4 regions of the Streptomyces sp. NBC_01017 genome follow, and region 3 is predicted to be linked to each of the others. Evidence: riboswitches for the same ligand, from Rfam matches in the RefSeq annotation. Region 3 holds a riboswitch; each other region holds the start of a gene.

Region 1 (5,624 bases), 4.1 Mb from region 3:
CGAACCTTGATGATGTTGGTACTTGGTGGCACCTGTTCGTATCTGTTTTAGATCTGTGAGGGCTTGATGCTGGAGATCTCCGACGGTCGCGAGGAGTATCCGGTCGAGGGCGGCCCCGCTTCGTACGGCCCGCCCTGTCCATGCGTACCGACGGGCGGCGTGGCACCGAGTGGGGTTTCGAGCGGTACGAGACCGAGGGCGACGAGCTGCGGTTGCGCTTTCGTGACGGCGGGCTGGACGTCACCCTGCACTACCGGATGCGCGCAGACGTCGTGGAGCGCTGGGTCACCCTGGACAACCAGGGGCCCGCCCTGGAGCTGCTGCGCGCCGACTCGGCCGCCTGGACGCTGCCCGACGGGAGAGCGGGCGGTTGTCCCAGCTGCACGGCCGCTGGGGTGCCGAGTCCCGGCTTGCGCAGGGTCCCCTCACCTGCGGCGAGAAGGTCATCGGCAGCCGCCGCGGACACACCGGGCATCAGCATCTGCCCTGGGTCGCGCTCGACACGGACGCCACCGAGGAGCGCGGCGAGGTCTACGGCTGCGCTCTCGGCTGGTCGGGATCCTGGCGCATCGCCGTGGCGCAACTCCCCGACGCGCGCGTGCAGATCACCGGCGGCGTCGGATACGACGACTCCGGCTTGCTGCGCCTCGCGGCGGGGGAGTCCTTCACGACGCCCGTCTTCGCCGGCGTGTGGAGCGACGGCGGCTTCGGCGGGGCCAGCCGCGCCTGGCACGCGTACCAGCGCGCGTACGTGGTCCCGGACGCGGACCAGGACCGGCCGGTGCTGTTCAACTCCTGGGAGGCGACGGAGTTCGACATCTCCGAGGAGCAGCAGAGTCTGCTCGCGCGGCGGGCCGCGGCCGTCGGCGTCGAGCTGTTCGTCGTCGACGACGGCTGGTTCGGGAAGCGCACCAGCGACCGCGCCGGGCTCGGCGACTGGACCCCCAACCCCGACCGCTTCCCGTCCGGGCTCAAGCCGCTCGCCGAGTACGTGCACGCACTCGGCATGCAGTTCGGCATCTGGGTCGAACCAGAAATGGTCAATCCGGACAGTGAGTTGTATCGAGCCCATCCCGAATGGGTTCAGTACTAAACGGGACGAAAGCGGACGGAACTTCGCAATCAACTCGTACTGAACCTCGCGCGCGACGACGTCCAGGAGTACCTCTGGGAGCAGCTCGACGGGCTCCTCTCCAGCGCCCCGATCGACTATGTGAAGTGGGACTTCAACCGCTGCTTCGCCGACGCCGGCTGGCCCGGTGAGGCATACCCGCAGCACCTGTGGGTCGACCATGTGCGGGCCTTGTACGGTCTGCTGGACCGGCTGCGCGCCGCTCACCCCGGCGTCGCCTTCGAGTCCTGCTCGGGCGGTGGAGGACGGATCGACCTCGGCGTACTCAGCCGTACCGACCAGGTGTGGACCTCGGACAACACCGACCCCCTCGACAGGCTCGCGATCCAGCACGGCTTCAGCCAGATCCACCCGGCGAGGGTCATGGCCGCGTGGGTCACCGACAGCCCGAACGCCATGCTCAACCACCGGGCCGCCTCCCTGCGCTTCCGGTTCGTGAGCGCCATGGCTTGCGTGCTCGGCGTCGGCGGCGACCTCACCCGGTGGACCGAGGAGGAGCTCGCCGAGGCGCGGGAGTGGGTGACGCTCTACAAGGAGATCCGGCCCCTGGTGCAGCGCGGCGACCTGTATCGGCTGCGGCCTCCGAAGGGCGGACTGAGTGCGGTGCAGTACGTGCTCGGTGACGAGACGGTCGTCCTGGCCCGGCTCCAGGCCCAGAGCTACGGCGAACCCGCCCCGGCCCTGCGGCTGCGCGCCCTCGACTCGGCAGCATCGTACGAATGCCTTGAAACGGGCGAAGTTCACCGAGGGGCGGTATTGGTGCATCACGGACTTCATACCGGCCTGCGGGGCGACCTTGATGCGACGGTTATCCGACTGCGTCGCATCTAGGGGTTCTGTCCGAATTGGCGCCTTCATTCCAACTCGCTCTGGAGTAAAGGGAGCTGGAGAAGTGTCACGTGAGGAGCGTCATATTCGTGACCGTGCGTCGCTCGTCATGTTCACGTAATTCACATGCTTTTCGAGGGGTTTTGAGTCCGGAGACGTCCCCATAATTTACGGAGTGTGACCGGTAATTCCCAGAAGGGATCAACAGGAACGCATTCGGGCGGAACCCCTCACTTGTTCCCGTGCGTCTTCCTCGCTTACGTTCCACACCAATCCGGACGGACGCCTAATCCTGCCGCCGACCGGATCCCGCGCTAACTCACCCGTACCCGGCAGGAGCGGGGGACCCACAGGTACAACCGCCTGTTCCGGTCTCCGGAACGGCTTGGGGTCAAGTCGCGTCCCGACGCGACCGGGCATCTCCAGCCCGCACCCGACAGCTCACCTCGCAGGCGCCGGAGAGGAATTCGCCATGCCCGCGAAGGGTAAGCATCGCCGCCCGAAGTCCCTGCGCTTCACCCGCTCCATCGCCGTCGCCGGAACCGGTGGCGCCGCTCTCGCTCTCCCGTTCATCGGGGCCGCCGGCGCCCACGCCGCTCCCTCTCAGCCCGTTTCGGAAAAGGCCGTTCAGTCCGCTCCGGTCGCCGAGAAGAAGGCCGAGAAGAAGTCCACCGACAAGAAGGCGGACGCGCGGACCTATTCGGTGAAGGTCGGCGACTACCTTGCGAAGATCGCCGACGACCAGAACGTCAGCGGTGGCTGGAAGAAGCTCTACGCCGACAACCGTGAGGCCGTCGGCGCGGACCCGGCGCTGATCCACCCGGGTCTCAAGCTCACCATCGGCGGCAAGAAGGCCGAGACGAGCGCCCCCAAGCCGTCGTCCGCGCCGTCCTCCTCCGCGCCTTCGAAGTCGTCCTCGGACACGACCGCCTCGAAGTCCTCGGCGTCCAAGTCCGCCGCGTCGAAGACCACCACGACCGCGCAGAGCGCCGAGAACACCAGCGCCTCCAGCGGCTTCTCCGCCCCCCTCGACGGCGCCACCCTCGGCACCGCCTACAAGGTGGCGGGCAGCATGTGGTCCAGCGGCTACCACACCGGCGTCGACTTCTCCGCCCCCACCGGCACCCCCCTGAAGGCGGTCGGCGCGGGCACCGTCGTCTCGGCCGGCTGGGGCGGCGCGTACGGCAACCAGGTCGTCATCCAGCTCGCCGACGGCCACTACGCCCAGTATGCCCACCTGTCCTCGCTGTCCGTCTCCAGCGGCCAGTCCGTGACGGCGGGCCAGCAGATCGGGCTCTCCGGCGCGACCGGCAACGTCACCGGCCCGCACCTCCACTTCGAGATCCGCACCACCCCGGACTACGGCTCGGACCTGGACCCGGTCGCCTACCTGCGCTCGAAGGGCGTCTCCATCGGCTGACGCCCGCCGCGGAACCCCCTGCCTGACACGCTGCCGAAGGCCGGACCCAGATCCCCGGGTCCGGCCTTCGGTCTGCGCGCACACGGCTGTATGGCGGTTGCGCCCACAACAGCCCTGATCGGAGGGTTATTCCACCTTTGGTGAACACTTTAGGAGTGGCTTATCTCACCGCTCGTCAACCCCGTCCTACGGTCGCGTAGGTCACATTCGAAGGTGAATCATGGGCCGATGTGGCAGACGATTCGAAGAGTGACAGCAGATCAGTGATCGGGTCGTACGTTGCGGTGGGGGACAGCTTCACCGAGGGCGTCGGCGACCCCGGCCCCGACGGGGCGTTCGTCGGTTGGGCCGACCGGTTCGCGGTCCTGCTCGCGGACCGACGACCCGAGGGCGACTTCAACTACACGAACCTCGCCGTGCGCGGCAAACTGCTCGACCAGGTAGTCGAGGACCAGCTTCCGAAGGCCGTCGAACTGGCCCCGGACCTGGTCTCGTTCTGCGCGGGCGGCAACGACATCATCCGGCCCGGCACCGACCCCGACGAGGTCGCCGAGCGCTTCGAGCGGGCGATCGCCCGGCTCACCTCCGAGGTCGGCACCGTCATGGTGACGACCGGGTTCGACACCCGTGGCGTGCCCGTGCTGAAGCATCTGCGCGGCAAGATCGCCACGTACAACGGTCATGTGCGGGCCATTGCCGACCGGTACGGCTGTCCGGTGCTCGACCTGTGGTCCCTGAAGACCGTTCAGGACCGCCGGGCCTGGGACCACGACCGGCTCCACCTGTCTCCCGAGGGGCACACGCGTGTGGCGCTCCGCGCCGGCCAGGTACTCGGCCTGGAGGTCCCGGCGGACCCGGACCAGCCCTGGCCGCCGCTCCCGCCCCGCGGCACGCTCGACATCCGCCGCGACGACGTCCAATGGGCCCGCGAGTACCTGGTGCCCTGGATCGGGCGGCGCCTGCGGGGCGAGTCGTCGGGGGACCACGTCACGGCCAAGGGCGCGCTGTCCCCGGACGACATCAAGATGCGGATCGAATCAGTGGCTTGAGAGCGGTTCGCAAGCGACCTGTCAGCGGGTTCGCGGGTGACGTGCCGGTGTGGGCCGTACCGACGTGTGATCGGTACGGCCCACACCTACGCCGGCGTCAGCGTGACGACGCCGTCAACGCCTCCCGCTCCAGCCCCAGTTCCCGGGCGAGCGCCTCGTCCACCCACTCCTGGGCACGCGCGCGTGAGACCGCGCCGCGGTACGACGTCATCTGCACGGCGAGCCCGTCGAGGAGAGCCGTCAGGCGCAGGGCCGCGCCCATGGGGTCCGGGCAGCGGAACTCGTCCGCGGCCACACCCTCCGCGATGACCTCGGCGAGGGCCGCCTTCCACTGCCGGTCGAGGTCCCGCGTGACCTGCTGCAGCGCGGGCTCGCGCAGCGCCGCCGCCCAGCCCTCGATCCACAGCCGCCAGCCCTTGGCCTGGCCGGTCGGCGCGTACCAGCGCACGGCCGCCCGCAGCCGGCGCAGCGCTGTCGTACGACGTCCGAGGACCCGTCGCAGACGGGCCAGGTCGTCCTGCGCCGCGTGCGTGAACGCGGCGGCGACCAGCTTCTCCTTCGTGGCGAAGTGATAGAGCACCAGCGCGTTGCTCACCCCGAGCGCCGCGGCCACGTCGGCGATCCTGACCGCCGCGACGCCCCGCGCCTCTATCTGCTCCACGGCGGCACGCAGCAACTCCTCACGCCGCTCCGCCACGCTCAACCGCACTCTTGCCACCCGGCCACCCTAAAGCCTTGCCGCCGGCAGCTCCCGGGCCGCGGTCGAGTCGGGTCCCGGGGCCCTTGCCGTCACCGGAGTTGGCCGAACCGCTCGGCGATCACCGGCAACCGGTCCTCAGCGATGGCGTGCGCGGCGGCCCGAGGTGTCGTCCCGTCGGTCTCCGCGCGGGCCAGGGTGAGGTCGGTCAGGGCGCGCATCGAGCGCCGCGTGTGGGCGAACGCCTCGTCCGCGTCCGGGCCGACGTCGCCGAACAGCGTCCACCACCACCAGGCGTTCGTGGCCGAGTTGACCACGACGTCCGGCAGCACGGTGACGCCCCGCACGGCCAGCAGCTCCTCCGCCTCCGGCCGTACGGGCATGTTGGCCGCCTCGGCGATCCAGCGAGCGGTGATCCGCCCCTGGTTGGCGGCGTCGATCACATAGGAGACGGCTGCCGGGACCAGCACCTCCGTCTCGGCCGACAGCCAGGCGTCG
Region 2 (5,624 bases), 2.9 Mb from region 3:
GACCGCGACGGCGACGGCCTGATGGACAAGACCCTCGTCGCCGACCTGCTGGACATCGCCAACCCCAAGGGGCTCGGCGGCTTCGGGAAAACCTTCCGCTTCCCGTTCCAGACGATCGAGGACGTGAACCTCGTCGACGACCGCACGCTGGCGGTCCTCAACGACAACAACTTCCCCTTCTCGTCCGGCCGTACGGCGGGCAAGGCGGACGACAACGAGTTCATCACCATCCGGCTCTCGGCCCCGCTGCACGCGGACAGGCGCGCGTTGCGCTGAAGGCTGTGAGGCCGCCGGCCGGTCGAGCGGGTGACCGGCCGGCGCGGGCGCTCGACCAGGGCGTGCCGGAGCCGCTGCTCCTATGATCGGCCCGTGGACACGGCCGATCGCGACGCCCAGCGTTTGCCCATTGCCCAGTGGAGTGCCGCAAAGCGGCTGCGGAAACTGGGATACGAACTGTTCCTGGAGCACCAACCGGACGTCACCTGGCGGGAGTTCGCCAAGTACGGCGCCATTCCGGGGACGCAGGTCCTGGCTGTGACTCTCACTCTCGAGGACGGCCGCGAGATGGTGTGCAGCCTGGTGGTGGGGATGTCTCAGGAAGCGTTCTCCGCCGAGTCGGACATCGGCGTCGACGATCCGGACGCCGAGAGCGGCTACCGCTACCTGCTGGAGATCCCGGAGTCCCTCGCCGACTCGCTCGACGAGTTCATCCCGCTGCTCGACCACCAGCTGGATCAACTCGTCGAGGCGGCACCGCGGTTGCTGCGCGAACTGCGAGCGGGTACGCCGAAGGCCTGACGGGTTCAGAGGCCTTTGGGTTTCCTGTGAAGGGTGTGACTACGTTCACGCCGATGTGGCGGAAAGTGATGAATTCCTTACGCAAGCGGCGCGTAAGTGACGGTAATTCAAACAACACGCCATGGAGGTTTAAAGTGCAACCGTTCACCCTCAAGTACGCCTTTCCCAAGGGGATCTCGCTCGCGGTGACGCCGTATCACTTCGACCCGGCCCGGCAGCTGAACGTGCTGCCCGACGGACGCCCCGCCGTCAGTGACCCGGACCTCCTGCTCGCGGTCGGCACGACGACGTCGACCGCGGGCTCCGCGACCCACTTCGACGACTGACGATCGTGCGCGCATGACCGTACTGATCCTGACGTCCGAGGAGGACGTGACCGCCGACATGGTGGTGGCCATGCTGCACGGGACGGGGACGCCCGTGATGCGGCTGGACCCCGCCGACCTGCCGGGCAAGGCCGTGCTGTCCGCCGACTACGCCCACGGCGACTTCGACGGCCACCTGTCCGTCAACGGACATGTGCTCAGCATGCGGGGCCTGCGCTCCATATGGGTGCGCAGGCCCGGCGAACCGGCCGCACACGCCGCCCACCCCTCGGAGTGGCTGACCGCCGAGACCCGGCAGGCGCTGTACGGGATGCTCCACTCCGCCGCCGCACGGTGGATGAACCATCCGCGCAACGCCGACCAGGCCCGCCTGAAAACCTGGCAGTTGAGGGTCGCCCACCTCAGCGGCTTCGCCGTACCGCCGACGGTCTTCACCACCTCCCCCCGGCTGGCACGGGAGTTCGCCGAGGAGTACCGGGACGTGGTGGTGAAGTCCGCCTCGGGGCCACCGCCCGGCGCCCCCGCGCTGACCCTCCCCACCACCCTCGTCGGCCCCGACGCGGACTTCTCCGCCGTCGCGGCCGGCCCCGCGCTGCTCCAGCGGTACGTCTCCAAGCGGGCCGACATCCGGCTGACCGCCGTCGGCAGCCGGATGTTCGCCGCCCGGAAGACCGCGGAACCCGGCCAGGTCGACGGACGCTACGGCGACACCGGGCACCCCTGGGAGCCGGTCCCGGTTCCCGACCGCATCGGCAAGGCGGTGCACGCGTACGTCACCCTCGCCGGACTGGCGTACGCGGCCTTCGACTTCGCCGAGGACGAGGACGGCATCTGGTGGTTCCTGGAGTGCAACCAGAGCGGCCAGTTCGGCTTCGTCGAGCTGGAGACCGGGCAGCCGATCGCGGAGGCGGTCGCCCTGTGGCTGGCCCAGCGCAGGCCGGACCGCCGGGCGTCCGAAGGGCGGGGGTGAGGCGGGCGCCGCGAACCCCGCCTACGCCACCGTCCTCAGCGCCTGGCGGATCCGGTCGCCCTACCCGATGTCCAGGTGCTGGTGGACACGGGCCAACGGCGGCTCAGGCGGGTCGGATCACGCTGTGGATCGCCGACTCCCCGGCGTAGTAGATCGACTCCTCGCGTATGGAGGCTCCCGGGCCGGGGGCGTGGATCATCGTGCCGGTTCCGGAGCAGATGCCCACGTGGCCGACGTGGAACAGGACCAGGTCGCCGGGCTCGGCGTAGGTGATGGCGATGCCTCGGCCGGCGGTCGCCTGCTCCGGTGCGGTGCGGGGGAGAGCGATGCCGGCGGCCTTCCAGGCGGCCTGGGTGAGGCCGGGCCCGTCGTAGGCCTCCGGGCCCGTCGTGCCCCAGACGCAGGGCTTGCCGATCTGGGCGCGGGCGAAGTCCAGGGCGCGCAGGGCCCGGGTGTCCTGCGGGCCCGTTGATGTGAGGGCGGCGCTCGGGTCGAGGAGCGGGTTCGTGTCGAGGGCCGGGCCGGCAGCGGTGGTTGCCGGACCTGGGATTGCGGTCTGGGCCGTGGCGATGGCCGGGCTCGCGGTGACTGCCGGGAGTGGGTCGGTGAGCGGGTCCGGTGTGGTGACCGCCGGGAGTGGGTCGGTCAGCGGGTCCGGCGTGGTGGGCCAGGGCGTCGGCGCGGCCCAGGCCGTCGTGCCGGCTGGGACCGTGGTGAGGTCGGCGGGACCCTGTGCCTGCAGTGCCTGCCACTGTTCATCGGCCGAGGGCTGTACCTGGGTCCGCGTAGCACCCCAGGTGTCGGTGACCGGTGCCGCCTCGATCGCCGCGAGCGGGGCGCTCTGCCGCGCGCTGTACGCGGACAGCAACGCGCGTGCCCGGTCGAGCTTGCGCTGGTTCTGCTCCTTGGTCGTGCGCAGCGCGGACCGCTGCTGCGGCTCGGCCGCGGGTTCGGCGGCCGGGGCGGGCAGGGCGAGGGCGTTTCCGGCCGTCGCCTTCTGCGGTGCCTCCGGAGTCGCCGGCAGCGCGGCGACGGGCCCGGCGGTCAGCTCCGCCACGGCAGCCGTCCGGGTGCCCGCACCGGACGTCAACTCGGCGACCGGCGCGGCCGGCAGCTCCAGGGCGGCACGGCCGGACGACTCCCGTGCCTGACCGGGGCCGTTCGCCGGGCGCGCGGGCCGCGTCCCGGCGGGGCGGTCGGGCATCCGGTCGCTCGGCAGCACTGCCGGAACGGTCGGACCCACCTTCGCGCGGGCGGCGTCGAACCACTGCCGCGTGATGGTGTCGAGCGCGGGGTCGCTGTGCCTGCTCTCGTCGTCACGGGGCGCGGCGGCGGGCCGGCGCGCGGCGTCCGTGGGCCGGTCGGCACGCGCTCGCGGCCCCGTCGTCGCCGCGCGGGTGGCGTTGAAGGTCCCCGTGTCGGACTCGGCCTGGTCGTAGAGGGAGCTGACCCGCCGGCTGACCTCCTCGCGGCTCGGTCCCTCGTCCGCGGCCGAAGGGGCTGCGTTGGCCGTCTGGGCGAGCAGGGCCACAGAGGTGAGGGCTGCCGACGCGAGTGCGGAATTGCGCATGCCAGGGAGGCTCAGAGCCCCCGGACGCGCGGTGCGTTCCGGCGCCATGGGTGACGTACTCCTTCCGTACTCCGCCTACCGAGTTAGCTGACGGGTTCGGGCGGTCGTCTCCGGAAGGTGTGCCCTACGGCCCTTGCCCCGAAGGGCGGTTGGGCCGATTCACCCCAAGTTCGGTTGGGTCCCCGGCTCCAGTGGACCCTTGCGGGCGCGCACCGGACTCGGCGGAGGCCGCGCGTCCCGGCGGGGTTCGCCGGAGGTCGTCGTGCGGTCCGATGCGTAACCTAACCAACTTGTGAGCCCCGCGTGAAGATTGACATGTGAAATGTCCGATACGTTTTTGTGACCTTCGACGCTCTGAGTGAGAAAGAGCCCGGATTCACTTCGCGGTGCGCTGACTTCGCCACGCTTCGTAATGATCGAGGACCGTCTCCTCGATCGGACGGTAGGTGATGCCCAGTTCGTTCACGCTGCGGCTGTTGTCCACCCGGAACCGGATGCCGAGGTGCTTGCGGATGTAGTCCTGGCTCAGCCCGAACGCCGGACCCAGGACGCGAACCGGCCAGTGCGGAAGCGCGGTGCGCGGGAGGCGCAGGTCACGGGGATGGCGGGCCCGGATCATGCGGGACATCTCGTGGGAGGACGTCATGGTCGGGGCGGCGAGGATGTAACGGCCCTGCGCGTCCGGGTTCTCGGCCGCCGCGATGTGCGCGTCGGCCACCTCGCGCACGTCCACCGTGGTGAAGCTGAAGTCGGGTGCGCCGTAGAAGAAGTAGCCCTTGAACAACTCCTCCAGCAGGAAGAGGCTGCCCGACTCGGAGGCCGGGGTGAGGGAGGGGCCCAGGACCAGGCCGGGGTTGACCGACACCATCCGCCAGCGGCCCTGGGCGGCCTCCGCGTCCCAAGCCGCGCGTTCCGCGACCGTCTTCGCGTAGTGGTACGGGTTGTTCTCCACCGTGCTGGTGGTGTTGAAGCAGCGCTCCGACAGCACCGCGTCGTCCATGGCCAGTACGTCGGCGTAGTCGCCGAAGACCGCACCCACGGTCGAGGTGAGGACCAACTTCTCCACCGTGGGTGTCCGCTCGATGGCCGCCAGCACATTGCGGGTGCCGAGCAGAGCCGGGTCGACGACGTCCCTGCGGCCGTCCTTGATCTTCTCCGGCATGAGGAACGGCGACGCCACATGGAACACCACCCGGCAGCCGGTCATCGCCTCGTCGAAGGAGCCCTCGGCCAACAAGTCCGCCTCGAACAGCTGGAGGCGGCCCGGATGTGCCTCCTGCATCTCCCGCAGGGGTCGCACCTTCGCCGAGGCGGCCGTACTGCGTACCGTGGCGTGGACCCGGTAGCCGCGCTCCAGCAGCCGTTCGACCAGATGGCTGCCGACGAACCCGCTGCCTCCGGTGACCAACACGGCCGTCGACCCGTCTGCGCCCACCGTCACTCCTTCTCCCGCGCGGAAGCCGGTCGATCACGGTAGCGGCGTTCGCGCGAGAGTGGGCACTGCTTCACCAACGGGGCAGCCGACCTTCGTACTCCGGCCGGATCCGCCGCATGTAGCCGGTGTCGTCGCGGGAGCGCATCCCGCAGTCCACGTACAGCCCGTGCCGCCGGTCCAGGGCGTCGTGGTCGAGTGCGACGCCGAGACCCGGGCCGGTGGGCACCGCGACCGCTCCGTCGCGCAACAGGAGGCCGTCGGCGCCGGCGCGTTCGATGCGGGCGGCCTGGTCGCGCGCCATCGGGGGCGGGCCGACCGCCGCGGCCAGGACGGGGACCCGGCCGGCGGTCGTCTGCACGGCGACCCGTGTGGCCTGTTCGATCTCGTCCGGCGTCAGCGCGTGGAACTCGCCGGGGCCGCAGGCGACGAACACGCCGCCCGCTCCCGCGGCGACCCCGGACTCGATGTGCCGGGCGAGCCGTTCCTCGTCCAGCGATCCGTCCGCGCCGAACGGCGTGACCGGAA
Region 3 (5,624 bases):
CGGCCGGAGTGACCGGGTCCGCCATCGCCATCCCGCTGCTCGGCGCCGCGAGCGCGAGCGCCGCCGACGGCACCGTGTGGGACAAGGTGGCCGAGTGTGAGAGCGGTGGCTCCTGGAGCACGGACGAGGGCAACGGGCGCTACGGCGGACTGCAGCTGACCCAGGACGACTGGGAGCAGTACGGCGGCCTCGACTACGCCCCGCGCCCCGACCTGGCGAGCCGTTCCCAGCAGATCGCCGTGGCGCAGGAGATCCTCGCCGACCAGGGAACCAAGCCCTGGGGCACGTGTGCGGTGCTCAACGGGCTCACCCCGAAGAACGGCTTGGTCGACCTCGACACCGGAGTGGACGATGACTCGCCCTCCACAGTGTCCGGGTCATCCGGCTTGCTTGATTCGTCCGGCTCGTCGGGTTCGTCTAATTCGTCCGATTCCTCGGGTTCCTCGAACTCGTCGGCCCCGACCGACGACTCGTCGAGCTCGTCGAGTGAATCCCCCGGCGCTTCGTCCGAATCGCCCCGGGATTCATCCTCTTCCCCCTCTTCCCCCTCTTCTTCCCCTTCTTCGTCTTCGCCCTCTTCGTCGTCCAAGGCGGACAGCTCCGCGAAGCCCGATGCGTCACCCGACGCCAAGGCCTCGAAGTCGCCCGACAGCTCCCCCGTGGAGACCTCGGACGGGGACAATCAGGACAACTGGGTGCAAGATGTGGGCGCCTGGAGCCTCGTCGACACCGGCGCGCTCACCGGCGAGGAGGCCGGCTCCGGTCGGCACCGCGGGCCCAGCGCCGACGAGAGCGAGACGGTGGACCCGGCCCCCGAGTCCTCCGGTCGCCACGCCTCGTACAAGGTCCGCGCCGGCGACACTCTGGCCTCCATCGCCGACTCCCTTGACCTCGACGGCGGGTGGCGGGCGCTGTACGACGCGAACAAGGGCGCCATCGGCGGCAACGCGAACGACATCGTCCCCGGTCAGACCCTGGACGTCCCCGTCGAATAAGGGCCGAACGGGGCGAAAAGCAGCGGGAGTTCGCGCCACCTTTCGCACCTGAATGTCCGTTTTGGATGCAGTGAGAGATAGATCTCAGAAGCCCTGATCGTCTTTGTAATTCCGGGAATCGGGTGTCTACGGTCGTGATCGCTCGTCACCGCGAGCCCCGGCTGCCGCAACGCCGAATCCTGCCAGCGGCCGCACGGGAACAGTCGTCGCGTCAAGCGCCGTAGGCAGGAGCGGGGGACCCAAGGTAAGCGCCGGGTCCGGCAGTTGAGGCCCTTCGGGGCCGCACGGCCGGAGTCGGCTTGGGGTGAAGCCGCGCTACGCGAGCCGAAAGGCGGACGAGCGCGGCCGGGCAACTCAACCGGCCCGAACCCGACAGCTCACCTCGCAGGCGTCGGTGAGGGGATCCAACCATGCTGTTTTCCAGCAAGGGCAAGCACCGTCGTCCGTCCAAGGCCGCCCGCGCCATAGCCGTCGTCGGCGTCACCGGCGCCGCCGCCGTCGCCGCCCCGCTGATGGCGGCCGGCAGCGCCTCCGCCGCCACCGCCTCCGAGTGGGACGCCGTCGCCCAGTGCGAGGCCGGCGGCAACTGGTCCATCAACACCGGCAACGGCTACTACGGCGGCCTGCAGTTCTCCGCCTCCACCTGGGCCGCGTACGGCGGCACGGCGTACGCCTCCACCGCCGACCAGGCCAGCAAGGCCCAGCAGATCGAGATCGCCGAGAAGGTTCTCGCGGGCCAGGGCAAGGGTGCCTGGCCGAACTGCGGCACCGGCCTGTCGAGCGCCGCGTACAACGGCTCCGGGTCCTCGCAGAGCACCGAGGCCGCCCCTCGCGCCGCCGAGGAGCAGCCGGCCTCCCGCTCCGCCGAGCGTCCGGCGGCCGAGAAGAAGTCGACCAAGACCGTCACCACCCCGACCGGCAAGAAGGTCAAGAAGGGCGACGGCGAGTACAAGGTCGCCAAGGGTGACACCCTCAGCTCGATCGCCGAGAAGAAGAAGGTCAAGGGCGGCTGGGAGAAGCTGTTCCAGCTGAACAAGGACATCGTCGAGGACGCCGACCTGATCTACCCGGGTCAGCAGCTGCACCTGAAGTAATACGCGGCAGTAGCTGAACCGCAGTGCCCTCACATCCGTGGAACTCATCATGAAGACCTCGTGAGGGCCACCCCCGTCCCCACGGGCTCCCCGCTCCGGTGCGTGTTCCCCCGTACGCACCGGGGCGGGGCTTTTTCTTTCCCTGTAAGTCACCCACCCTTTGTTCCGGTAGGGAACAATGGGTACGGTTCGGTCCTGTCCACGGGACGGTCGGTCGGCTGCCGATGTCCCCGGGGCGGTTAGGCTCTAGTCGCAAGGCTCACAGCCCCGCACCACCAGCGACACAGTGCTTCACATCCCAAGAAGGAGATGCTCGTGCCGTCCATCGACGTCGTCGTAGCCCGGGAAATCCTGGACTCCCGAGGCAATCCCACGGTCGAGGTCGAGGTCGGCCTCGACGACGGCAGCACGGGTCGTGCTGCTGTTCCGTCCGGCGCTTCGACGGGCGCCTTCGAGGCCATCGAGCTCCGCGACGGCGACTCGAACCGTTACCTCGGCAAGGGCGTGGAGAAGGCTGTCCTCGCCGTCATCGAGCAGATCGGCCCGGAGCTGGTCGGCTACGACGCCACCGAGCAGCGCCTGATCGACCAGGCGATGTTCGACCTGGACGCCACCGACAACAAGGGCTCCCTCGGCGCCAACGCCATCCTCGGCGTCTCCCTCGCCGTCGCCCACGCCGCCTCCGAGGCCAGCGACCTCCCGCTGTTCCGCTACCTGGGCGGCCCGAACGCGCACCTGCTGCCGGTGCCGATGATGAACATCCTGAACGGTGGCTCGCACGCCGACTCCAACGTGGACATCCAGGAGTTCATGATCGCCCCGATCGGCGCGGAGTCCTTCTCCGAGGCCCTGCGCTGGGGCGCCGAGGTCTACCACACGCTGAAGAAGGTCCTGAAGAGCAAGGGTCTGGCCACCGGCCTCGGCGACGAGGGCGGCTTCGCCCCGAACCTCGGCTCCAACCGCGAGGCCCTCGACCTCATCCTTGAGGCGGTCAAGGAGGCCGGCTACACCCCCGGCGAGCAGATCGCCCTCGCGCTCGACGTCGCCGCGTCCGAGTTCTACAAGGACGGCGTCTACACCTTCGAGGGCAAGGAGCGCTCGGCCGCCGAGATGACCGAGTACTACGCGGAGCTCGTCGACGCGTACCCGCTCGTCTCCATCGAGGACCCGCTGTTCGAGGACGACTGGGACGGCTGGAAGACCATCACCGACAAGCTCGGTGACAAGGTCCAGCTCGTCGGCGACGACCTGTTCGTCACCAACCCCGAGCGTCTGGCCCGCGGCATCGACGAGGGCGCCGCCAACGCCCTGCTGGTGAAGGTGAACCAGATCGGCTCGCTCACCGAGACCCTGGACGCCGTCGAGCTGGCCCAGCGCAGCGGCTTCAAGTGCATGATGTCCCACCGCTCCGGCGAGACCGAGGACGTCACCATCGCCGACCTGGCCGTCGCCACCAACTGCGGCCAGATCAAGACCGGCGCCCCGGCCCGCTCCGAGCGCGTCGCCAAGTACAACCAGCTGCTGCGCATCGAGGAGATCCTCGACGACGCGGCGGTGTACGCCGGCCGCAGCGCGTTCCCGCGCTTCAAGGGCTGAGCCGCTGAGCCGCTGAGCCCCAACCTGGGGTGAGGCTTAGCCAGTCGTACGTACGTCCCCGTACTCGGTCCCGTACCGTGTGCGGGGACGTACGCATGTGAAACGGGAGGCGGGACATGGCCGTCAAGGATCGGGACCGGTTCTCCACCGCGACCAGGATCCGGTTGCTCGGCGAGCAGACGGCGGCCCGTGTCTACCGCTCCCAGACGAAGCGGCAGGCCCGGCGCTCCAGGCTCACCGGACGCGCCGCGCTGCTCGCGCTGGTCGTCTGCACCATGGTCGTCGCCCTCGCCTACCCGATAAGGCAGTACGTCTCCCAGCGCGCCGAGATCGCGGACATGCAGCAGGAGAAGGAAGACGCCGCACAGCGGGTCGAGCAACTGCGCGACGTCAAGGCACGCTGGCAGGACGACGCCTACGCCGAGCAGCAGATCCGGCTGCGGCTGCATTATGTGATGCCGGGGGAGACCGGCTACATCGTGATCGACCCGGACGCGGCCAAGCAGTCGCGCGCCGAGCTGGGTGCGGCCGACCGCCCCTGGTACGCGAACATCTGGGACGGGGTCGACAAGGCCGACGCGTCCCGGCAGTGAACCGATCGTCCGGACCGGTCGAGAGACCGCCGACGAGAACAGACAGAAAGACAGGCATGGAAACCGCCCCGCCGCCCACCCCGCGCACCGAGCCCACCGACGCGGACGTCGAGGCCTTCAAGCAGCAGCTCGGGCGTCCCCCGCGCGGGCTGCGCGCGATCGCGCACCGGTGCCCGTGCGGGCAGCCGGACGTCGTCGAGACGGCCCCGCGGCTGCCCGACGGCACGCCCTTCCCGACGCTGTACTACCTGACGTGCCCGAAGGCGTCGTCGGCGATCGGCACGCTGGAGGCGAACGGCGTGATGAAGGAGATGACCGCGCGGCTGGAGTCCGACCCGGAGCTGGCCGCGGCGTATCGCTCGGCGCACGAGGACTACATCCGGCGGCGCGACGAGATCGAGGAGCTGACGGGCTTTCCGAGCGCGGGCGGTATGCCGGACCGGGTGAAGTGTCTGCACGTGCTGGTCGCGCACTCGCTGGCCGCGGGGCCCGGTGTCAATCCGCTGGGGGACGAGGCCATCGCGATGCTGCCGCAGTGGTGGAGCAAGGGCGCGTGCGTGACGCTCCCCGAGAAGTCCGGGGCGTCCGGGAACTCCGGGGCGTCCGGGAACTCCGAGGCGTCCGGGAACTCCGAGGCGTCCGGGAAGTCCGAGGAGGACGGCCGGTGACCCGCGTCGCAGCCATCGACTGCGGTACGAACTCCATCCGGCTCCTCGTCGCCGACGTCGACCCGCAGACCGGGGAACTCGTCGACCTGGACCGCCGTATGACCATCGTGCGGCTCGGCCAGGGCGTCGACCGCACGGGGCGGCTCGCGCCCGAGGCGCTGGAGCGGACCTTCGCCGCCTGCCGTGACTACGCGGCGATCATCAAGGAGCACGGCGCCGAGCGGCTGCGGTTCGTCGCCACGTCGGCCTCCCGCGACGCCGAGAACCGGGACGAGTTCGTCCGCGGGGTCATGGACATCCTGGGCGTCGAGCCCGAGGTCGTCACCGGGGACCAGGAGGCCGAATTCTCCTTCACGGGCGCGACGAAGGAGCTCGTGGGGCGCGAGGACCTGCACCGCCCCTACCTCGTCGTGGACATCGGCGGCGGGTCGACCGAGTTCGTCGTCGGCGAGGAGCACGTCCGCGCGGCGCGCTCCGTGGACGTCGGCTGCGTGCGGATGACCGAGCGCCATCTGGTCCGCGACGGCGTCGTCTCCGACCCGCCCTCCGAGGAGCAGATCGCCGCGATGCGGGCCGACATCGAGGCGGCCCTCGACCTGGCCGAGGAGACGGTGCCGCTGCGCGAGGCCAGGACGCTGGTGGGGCTTGCCGGTTCGGTCACCACGGTGTCGGCGATCG
Region 4 (5,624 bases), 560 kb from region 3:
CTCAGCCTCGCCGCGACCCGGCTGAAGCCCGGCGCGCTGGTGCACTGCGCGACCGACTGGGAGCCGTACGCCGAACAGATGCTCGAAGTGCTGACCGCGCACCCCGACTTCGAGAACACACAGGCAGACGGCGGTTTCTCGCCCCGTCCGGAGTTCCGGCCGCTGACCCGTTTCGAGGGCCAGGGACTGGACAAGGGTCATGTGGTGAACGACCTGCTCTTCCGCCGCGTACAGCGGTAGGAGCAGCGGGAACCACAGCACCGACACCAGCACCAGCACCAGCACCAGCACCAGCACCAGCACCAGCACCGACCAGACCAGACCAGACCAGACCAGACCATCGACAGCAAACCCCACCGGCGCCCGAGCCCCCCTCGCGCTGCTGCGGGCGGCGCCCCTGCCTCGTTAGGGTCCATGCCGTGGCCACCTGCCCCCCGTACCCGACGCACCCCACCGGTCCCGCCGGCGGCGCACTGCGGCACGCGCACTGGTGGCAGAAGCGATGGGTGCGTTACGGCGCGCTCAGCACCCTGCTCGCGCTCTCCGGGCTGGTCATCCTCGCGCTGGTGCGTGAGCAGACCGGCACCGAGGGGTTCCTGGTCGGGCTCGGTCTGGCCGTCCTGCCCGTGCCGCTGCTGGTCGCCGCGTTCCGATGGCTGGATCGCGTCGAGCCGGGCCCGTGGCGCAATCTGCTGTTCTCCTTCGCCTGGGGCGCCTGCGCGGCGGCGCTGATAGCGATCGTCGCCAACAGCTTCGCGACCCGATGGATAGCGACCGCGACGGCCGATCCGTCGCACGCGGACACCCTCGGCGCGACCGTCATAGCGCCCGTGGTGGAGGAGATCGCGAAGGCCGCGGCCGTCCTGCTGGTCTTCCTCTTCCGCCGGCGGGACTTCACCGGCATCGTCGACGGCGTGGTGATAGCCGGCGTCACCGCCACCGGTTTCGCCTTCACCGAGAACATCCTCTACCTCGGCACGGCCTTCGGTACCGACCAGCTCTCCGGCGACCGCGGCATCGCCTCCGTCACCGCGGCGACCTTCTTCGTCCGCGTGATCATGTCGCCCTTCGCGCACCCGCTCTTCACCGTCCTGACCGGCATCGGCTTCGGCATCGCCGCACTCTCCGGCGAGCGGCAGCACGTGCGGCGGGTCCTCCTCCCCCTCTCCGGGCTGCTGCTCGCCATGGGCATGCACGCCCTGTGGAACGGCTCGTCGTCCTTCGGCGAGTTCGGGTTCTTCGCGGTGTACGCGGCCTTCATGGTGCCCATCTTCGGGCTGCTCACCTGGCTGGTGATCTGGACCCGGCAGCGCGAGCTGAGGACCGTGCGCGAGGAGCTGCCCGCCTATGTCGTCACCGGGTGGCTGTCGCCGAGCGAGCCGTACGCACTGGGCTCGATGCGGGACCGGCGGGTGGCCCGGCAGTACGCGCGCCGCCACGGCGGTCGGACGGCGGCGCGAGCCGTGGCGCAGTACGAGGCCTACGCCACCTCGTTGGCGTTCCTACGGCACCGGGGGCGCCGCGGGCGGGCCGGCGCCGACTTCGTCGTACGGGAACGGGAATTGCTGCACGAGCTGTGGCGACGCCGGGAGGTCGCACGGCCGGCGCTGGAGCACGCGGTGGCCGCGGCGCGGGTCTGGCCGCCGGCTCATGGGTACGGGGCGCCGCCCGGTCACTGGCAGCCCTACGGGAGCGGGTACGCGGGATACGGGGCGGCGGCGCCCTACCCGGCGTACAACCCCTATCGGACGTGACCGTCCCGGAAACAGGCGAACCCCCGGCCAAACAGGCGAACCCCGGCGCTGCAGATACCGGCAGCCCTGACGTCGGGGGGACGCCGTCAGGACTGCCGGGGATCAGAGCAGGAAGCCGGGGTTCAGAAGCGGCCGAGCCTCAACAGGCGCACGGGCCGTCAGACCTCAGGGCGTGAGGCCCTTGCCGCGCAGCCACGCCAGCGGGTCGATACCGCTGGAGCTGCCGCCGGGGTGCACCTCGAGGTGCAGGTGGGCACCGGTCACGTTGCCCGTGGCGCCCACGCGGCCGATGACGTCACCGGTGTTGACCTTCTGGCCGACGCTCACGCTGATCGAGGACTGGTGCGCGAACCAGACCTCGGTGCCGTCGTCGAGGGTGAGCTCGGTCTTGTAGCCGTACGAGCCGTCCCAGCCGGCGAACGTGATCGTGCCGCTGTGCACGGCCTTGATCAGCGTCCCGGTGGGCGCGGCGAAGTCGAGGCCCGTGTGGTAGCCGGAGGACCAGTAGGCGCCGGCCTGCCCGAAGGTCGAGGTGAGGGTGTACGAGGAGGTCGGCAGCGTGTACTGCTTGGCCAGCTCGGCGAGGCGCTCGGCCTCGGCCTTCTTGCGGGCCTCCTCCTCGGCTTCGGCCTTCGCGGCGGCGGCCTTGGCCTTGGCTTCCTTCTCCGCCTTGGCGGCCGCGTCGGCGGCCTCCTTCTCGGCGGCGGCGACCGCGGCTGCGGCGGCCTTGCTGTCGAACTGGTCCTGCTGGAACTCGGCCTGCGCGATGATCCGGCTCCGCAGCGCCTCACCGGCGTCGGAACCGCCCTGCGCGGTGTCCTCGGAGGTCTCGCCCATGGTGCTGAGCGCGGTGGCCGCGTCCTCGGCGGGTTCGGACGAGTCGTCCGAGATCAGGGGCAGGTCCGGCATGGTGATGGCGACCGGCGGCTTGCCGCTGTTCGCGCTGGCCATGCCGCCCGCGCCGACGGCGGCTATGACACCGACGCCGAGAACCGTGGAGCTGCGGGCGAGTCCCCCGCCGCGCTGCTTGGAGACGCGATGCCTGCCGCGTACGGGACGAAGGGACTCCGCGGTGGGGTTCCACTCCTCGAAGGGGGCCTCGTCGGTGCGGTTGCGGTCGTAGCCGAAAGTGTCGGTATTGCGCTGACTCGGCACGAACGGGGCTTGCGGGGCAGGCCGGTTGGACGCCACGTGGGCGTACTCCTTTCCTTCCTTCTCGCCTACCGGGTTAGCTGACGGGTTCGGAGCAGGAAGGTCTCCTACGCGCGTATACCGCCCGTGAGTTCACGGTGGTATTTGCGCGATTCACCCCAAGGTGGTGGTTCCCCGGTTCCCTTTCGAGATTCGGCGCGTGCGCACGGAGCCGCCTCTTGTGACGGCTGGGACGACCGCGCTGCGTTATCGAACGTTAATAGACCCGGGGTGCGGATTCCAAGCTGTTCCACTTGATCATTAACGATTTTCGCCTGGACTTACGGGTCATGAGCGGCCTAAATCGGGCGAGTTGGCCAGACCTCAGGTGCCACACGGGTGTTGACGGTATGTCAGTTGTTATGCGGAGGGGGGTCGCCCGGTCACGGCCGGTGACATCACGGCCGTCGTACGGCGATGAGGGCCATGTCATCCGCCATCCCGCCCCCGGAGTGCCGCCGCACCTCCGTCGCGAGGACGCCGAGCAGTGCGGCCGGCTCGCGGCGGGCGTTGGCGCGCCCCGCGAGGCCCGCCTCGGGGTCGTAGAAGCGGCCGGTGTCGTCCCGTGCCTCGGACAGTCCGTCGGTGTAGAGGAGCAGCGTGGCCCCGCTCGGGCAGTCGGCCTCCTGGGCCCGGTCGGGCCAGACGCCCAGCTCCCGCATGCCGAGCGGGAGTGCGGGCTCGGCGGCGGGCAGCGCGCGCACGGTGCCGTCGGCGTACAGCAACAGGGGCGAGGGATGCCCGCGGTTGACGAGGCGCACGATCCCGCTGCCATGCGACAGCTCGGCGAGTACGACGGTGGTGAACCCCTCGGCGGACTCGGCCCACTCGCGCCGGTCGTGCTCGCGGGCCAGCGCCCGCTCCAGGCGCAGTGCCACCGCCTCCAGCGTGGTCTCCTGCTCGGCGGCCTCCCGGAAGGCCCCGATGACCACGGCGACCGCACCCACCGCCCCGATGCCCTTGCCGCGCACGTCCCCCACGACGACCCGCAGGCCGTGCGGGCTGTCCTGCACGGCGTACAGGTCGCCGCCGATGGACGCGCCCTCCTGCGCCGCCTCGTACCGTGCCGCGATCTGGAAGCCGCCGATCCGCTCGGCGGGCTGGGGCAGTACGGCGCGCTGGGCGGCCTCGGCGATCTCGCGGGCGGAGGCGAGGCGTTCGTCGCTGCGGCGGACGAGGATGTTGATGAGGACGGCGAGGACGGAGACGGTGACCACGGTGACCAGCTCCGTGATCACCTCGGCCCGGCTGACGTCGCCGCGCGGGACGCGCAGCACGAGCAGTGCGGCGACGGCCACGACGCCCGTGAGGACCGTGCCGCGCTGCGAGTAGAGCGGGGCGGCGACCAGGGGTGCCGCGGTGAAGAAAGGGGCGCCGGTGAAATCCGTCGGCGTGACGTGGTCGTACACGCCTCCGGCCGCGATCAGCAGTGCGGGGAGCAGCCGGACGAACCGGCGTGTGTACGAGATCCGCCGTTGCTCCACCTCACCAGGGTTCCCGATGCGGGAGCGCGGGGCGAGTGGTGAGAGCCGACCGGACGAGCGGCGCGTCGAGGGAAAAACACTCAGGGCCGGAACTGATCAGTTCCGGCCCTGAGTCATCAGTAGCGGGGACAGGATTTGAACCTGCGACCTCTGGGTTATGAGCCCAGCGAGCTACCGAGCTGCTCCACCCCGCGGCGATGACTCAATAGTACGCCATCCGCAGGACAAGATGCACACGCGTTTCCCCTGCCCCGCCCAGACCGGTGTTTTCCGCACCCGTCGGGCGGGGCGGTCAGGACAGCAGATGGCTGTTCGGAGCCTTGGCCCGCCCCTCGTATTCCGGCAGGACCACGACATCCACTCCCTCCGCCGCCAGCAGCCCGCTCCCGTCGGCCCCCGCCACGAACGTGTCCGGCTCCCGCCAGGCCGTCACCACCCGCCGCACCCCCGCATCGAGGATCAACCGCGCACAGGGCACCGGCCGGGACGCCCGGCGCGTGCAGGGCTCCAGGCTCGTGTAGACCGTGGCGGATGTCACCCGAGGATCCCCCGCCGCGATCTTCGCCAGCGCAGCCTCCTCCGCATGCACCACGGGATCACCGCCCTCCCGCGAGTACCCCCGCGCCAGCTCCGTGCCGTCGGCCGCCACCACGACCGCCCCGACGCTGAAGGCCGTCTCCGACGGCGGGCACTGTGCCGCCAGATCGCAGGCCACCGCCAGCCACCTCCGGTCCGCGGCGGACGGCAGGACACCCGCACCGGGCGCCGTCGGCTCGTAGCGCATCAGCACGACGTCCTCGATCTGCCACGTCTCGACCAGCCGCAGCCGACCGCCCTGGTAGCCGCCGGGCCCGAACAGCCGCGGCGCGTCCGGGTCGCCCACGAACAGGGGCGCCAGCACCAGCTGCACCTCGTCGGCCAGCCCCTGCTGAAGGAGCTGCGTGTGGATGGTGCCGCCCCCCTCGACCATCAGCCGCTCGACGCCGCGCACCTCGCGCAGGTGCCGCAGCAGGCCCCGCCAGTCCAGGTCGGCGCCGAGCGCGACCACGTCCGCCGCGACCGGCGCCCGGCGCAGGCGCTCCGCGCCCTTCTCCGTCGTGTAGACGACCTTCTCGCCGCCGGTGTGCCAGAAGTTCGCCGTCGGGTCGAGCTCGCCGGACGCGCTGACCGTGACCTTGAGCGGATACTCCGGTTT

What was found. Region 3 has a riboswitch for cyclic di-AMP ahead of OG331_RS29290 (transglycosylase family protein). Riboswitches for the same ligand answer to the same signal wherever they lie in the genome.
Region 1: linked by a shared signal. The riboswitch ahead of OG331_RS10685 (LysM peptidoglycan-binding domain-containing M23 family metallopeptidase) and the one ahead of OG331_RS29290 (transglycosylase family protein) in region 3 are both predicted to bind cyclic di-AMP.
Region 2: linked by a shared signal. The riboswitch ahead of OG331_RS42505 (C40 family peptidase) and the one ahead of OG331_RS29290 (transglycosylase family protein) in region 3 are both predicted to bind cyclic di-AMP.
Region 4: linked by a shared signal. The riboswitch ahead of OG331_RS26690 (M23 family metallopeptidase) and the one ahead of OG331_RS29290 (transglycosylase family protein) in region 3 are both predicted to bind cyclic di-AMP.

What each region holds. Positions count from the first base shown of each region.
Region 1 is NZ_CP108683.1:2,285,313-2,290,936, reverse strand. It holds partial or broken gene OG331_RS10690 (alpha-galactosidase) at 82-1,963, shown strand; cyclic di-AMP (ydaO/yuaA leader) riboswitch at 2,271-2,428, shown strand; gene OG331_RS10685 (LysM peptidoglycan-binding domain-containing M23 family metallopeptidase) at 2,433-3,380, shown strand; gene OG331_RS10680 (SGNH/GDSL hydrolase family protein) at 3,644-4,429, shown strand; gene OG331_RS10675 (TetR/AcrR family transcriptional regulator) at 4,527-5,147, opposite strand; gene OG331_RS10670 (Glu/Leu/Phe/Val dehydrogenase dimerization domain-containing protein) at 5,219-5,624, opposite strand, start outside.
Region 2 is NZ_CP108683.1:9,271,249-9,276,872, forward strand. It holds gene OG331_RS42485 (esterase-like activity of phytase family protein) at 1-276, shown strand, start outside; gene OG331_RS42490 (hypothetical protein) at 370-798, shown strand; gene tgmA (putative ATP-grasp-modified RiPP) at 933-1,124, shown strand; gene tgmB (ATP-grasp ribosomal peptide maturase) at 1,138-2,094, shown strand; gene OG331_RS42505 (C40 family peptidase) at 2,198-3,664, opposite strand; cyclic di-AMP (ydaO/yuaA leader) riboswitch at 3,721-3,898, opposite strand; gene OG331_RS42510 (NAD-dependent epimerase/dehydratase family protein) at 4,041-5,099, opposite strand; gene OG331_RS42515 (dihydrodipicolinate synthase family protein) at 5,170-5,624, opposite strand, start outside.
Region 3 is NZ_CP108683.1:6,372,163-6,377,786, forward strand. It holds gene OG331_RS29285 (transglycosylase family protein) at 1-995, shown strand, start outside; cyclic di-AMP (ydaO/yuaA leader) riboswitch at 1,202-1,401, shown strand; gene OG331_RS29290 (transglycosylase family protein) at 1,406-2,089, shown strand; gene eno (phosphopyruvate hydratase) at 2,405-3,685, shown strand; gene OG331_RS29300 (septum formation initiator family protein) at 3,802-4,278, shown strand; gene OG331_RS29305 (DUF501 domain-containing protein) at 4,335-4,946, shown strand; gene OG331_RS29310 (exopolyphosphatase) at 4,943-5,624, shown strand, end outside.
Region 4 is NZ_CP108683.1:5,808,650-5,814,273, reverse strand. It holds gene trmB (tRNA (guanosine(46)-N7)-methyltransferase TrmB) at 1-240, shown strand, start outside; gene OG331_RS26695 (PrsW family intramembrane metalloprotease) at 420-1,754, shown strand; gene OG331_RS26690 (M23 family metallopeptidase) at 1,920-2,945, opposite strand; cyclic di-AMP (ydaO/yuaA leader) riboswitch at 2,957-3,114, opposite strand; gene OG331_RS26685 (PP2C family protein-serine/threonine phosphatase) at 3,344-4,429, opposite strand; tRNA gene OG331_RS26680 (tRNA-Met) at 4,550-4,623, opposite strand; gene OG331_RS26675 (dihydrofolate reductase family protein) at 4,722-5,624, opposite strand, start outside.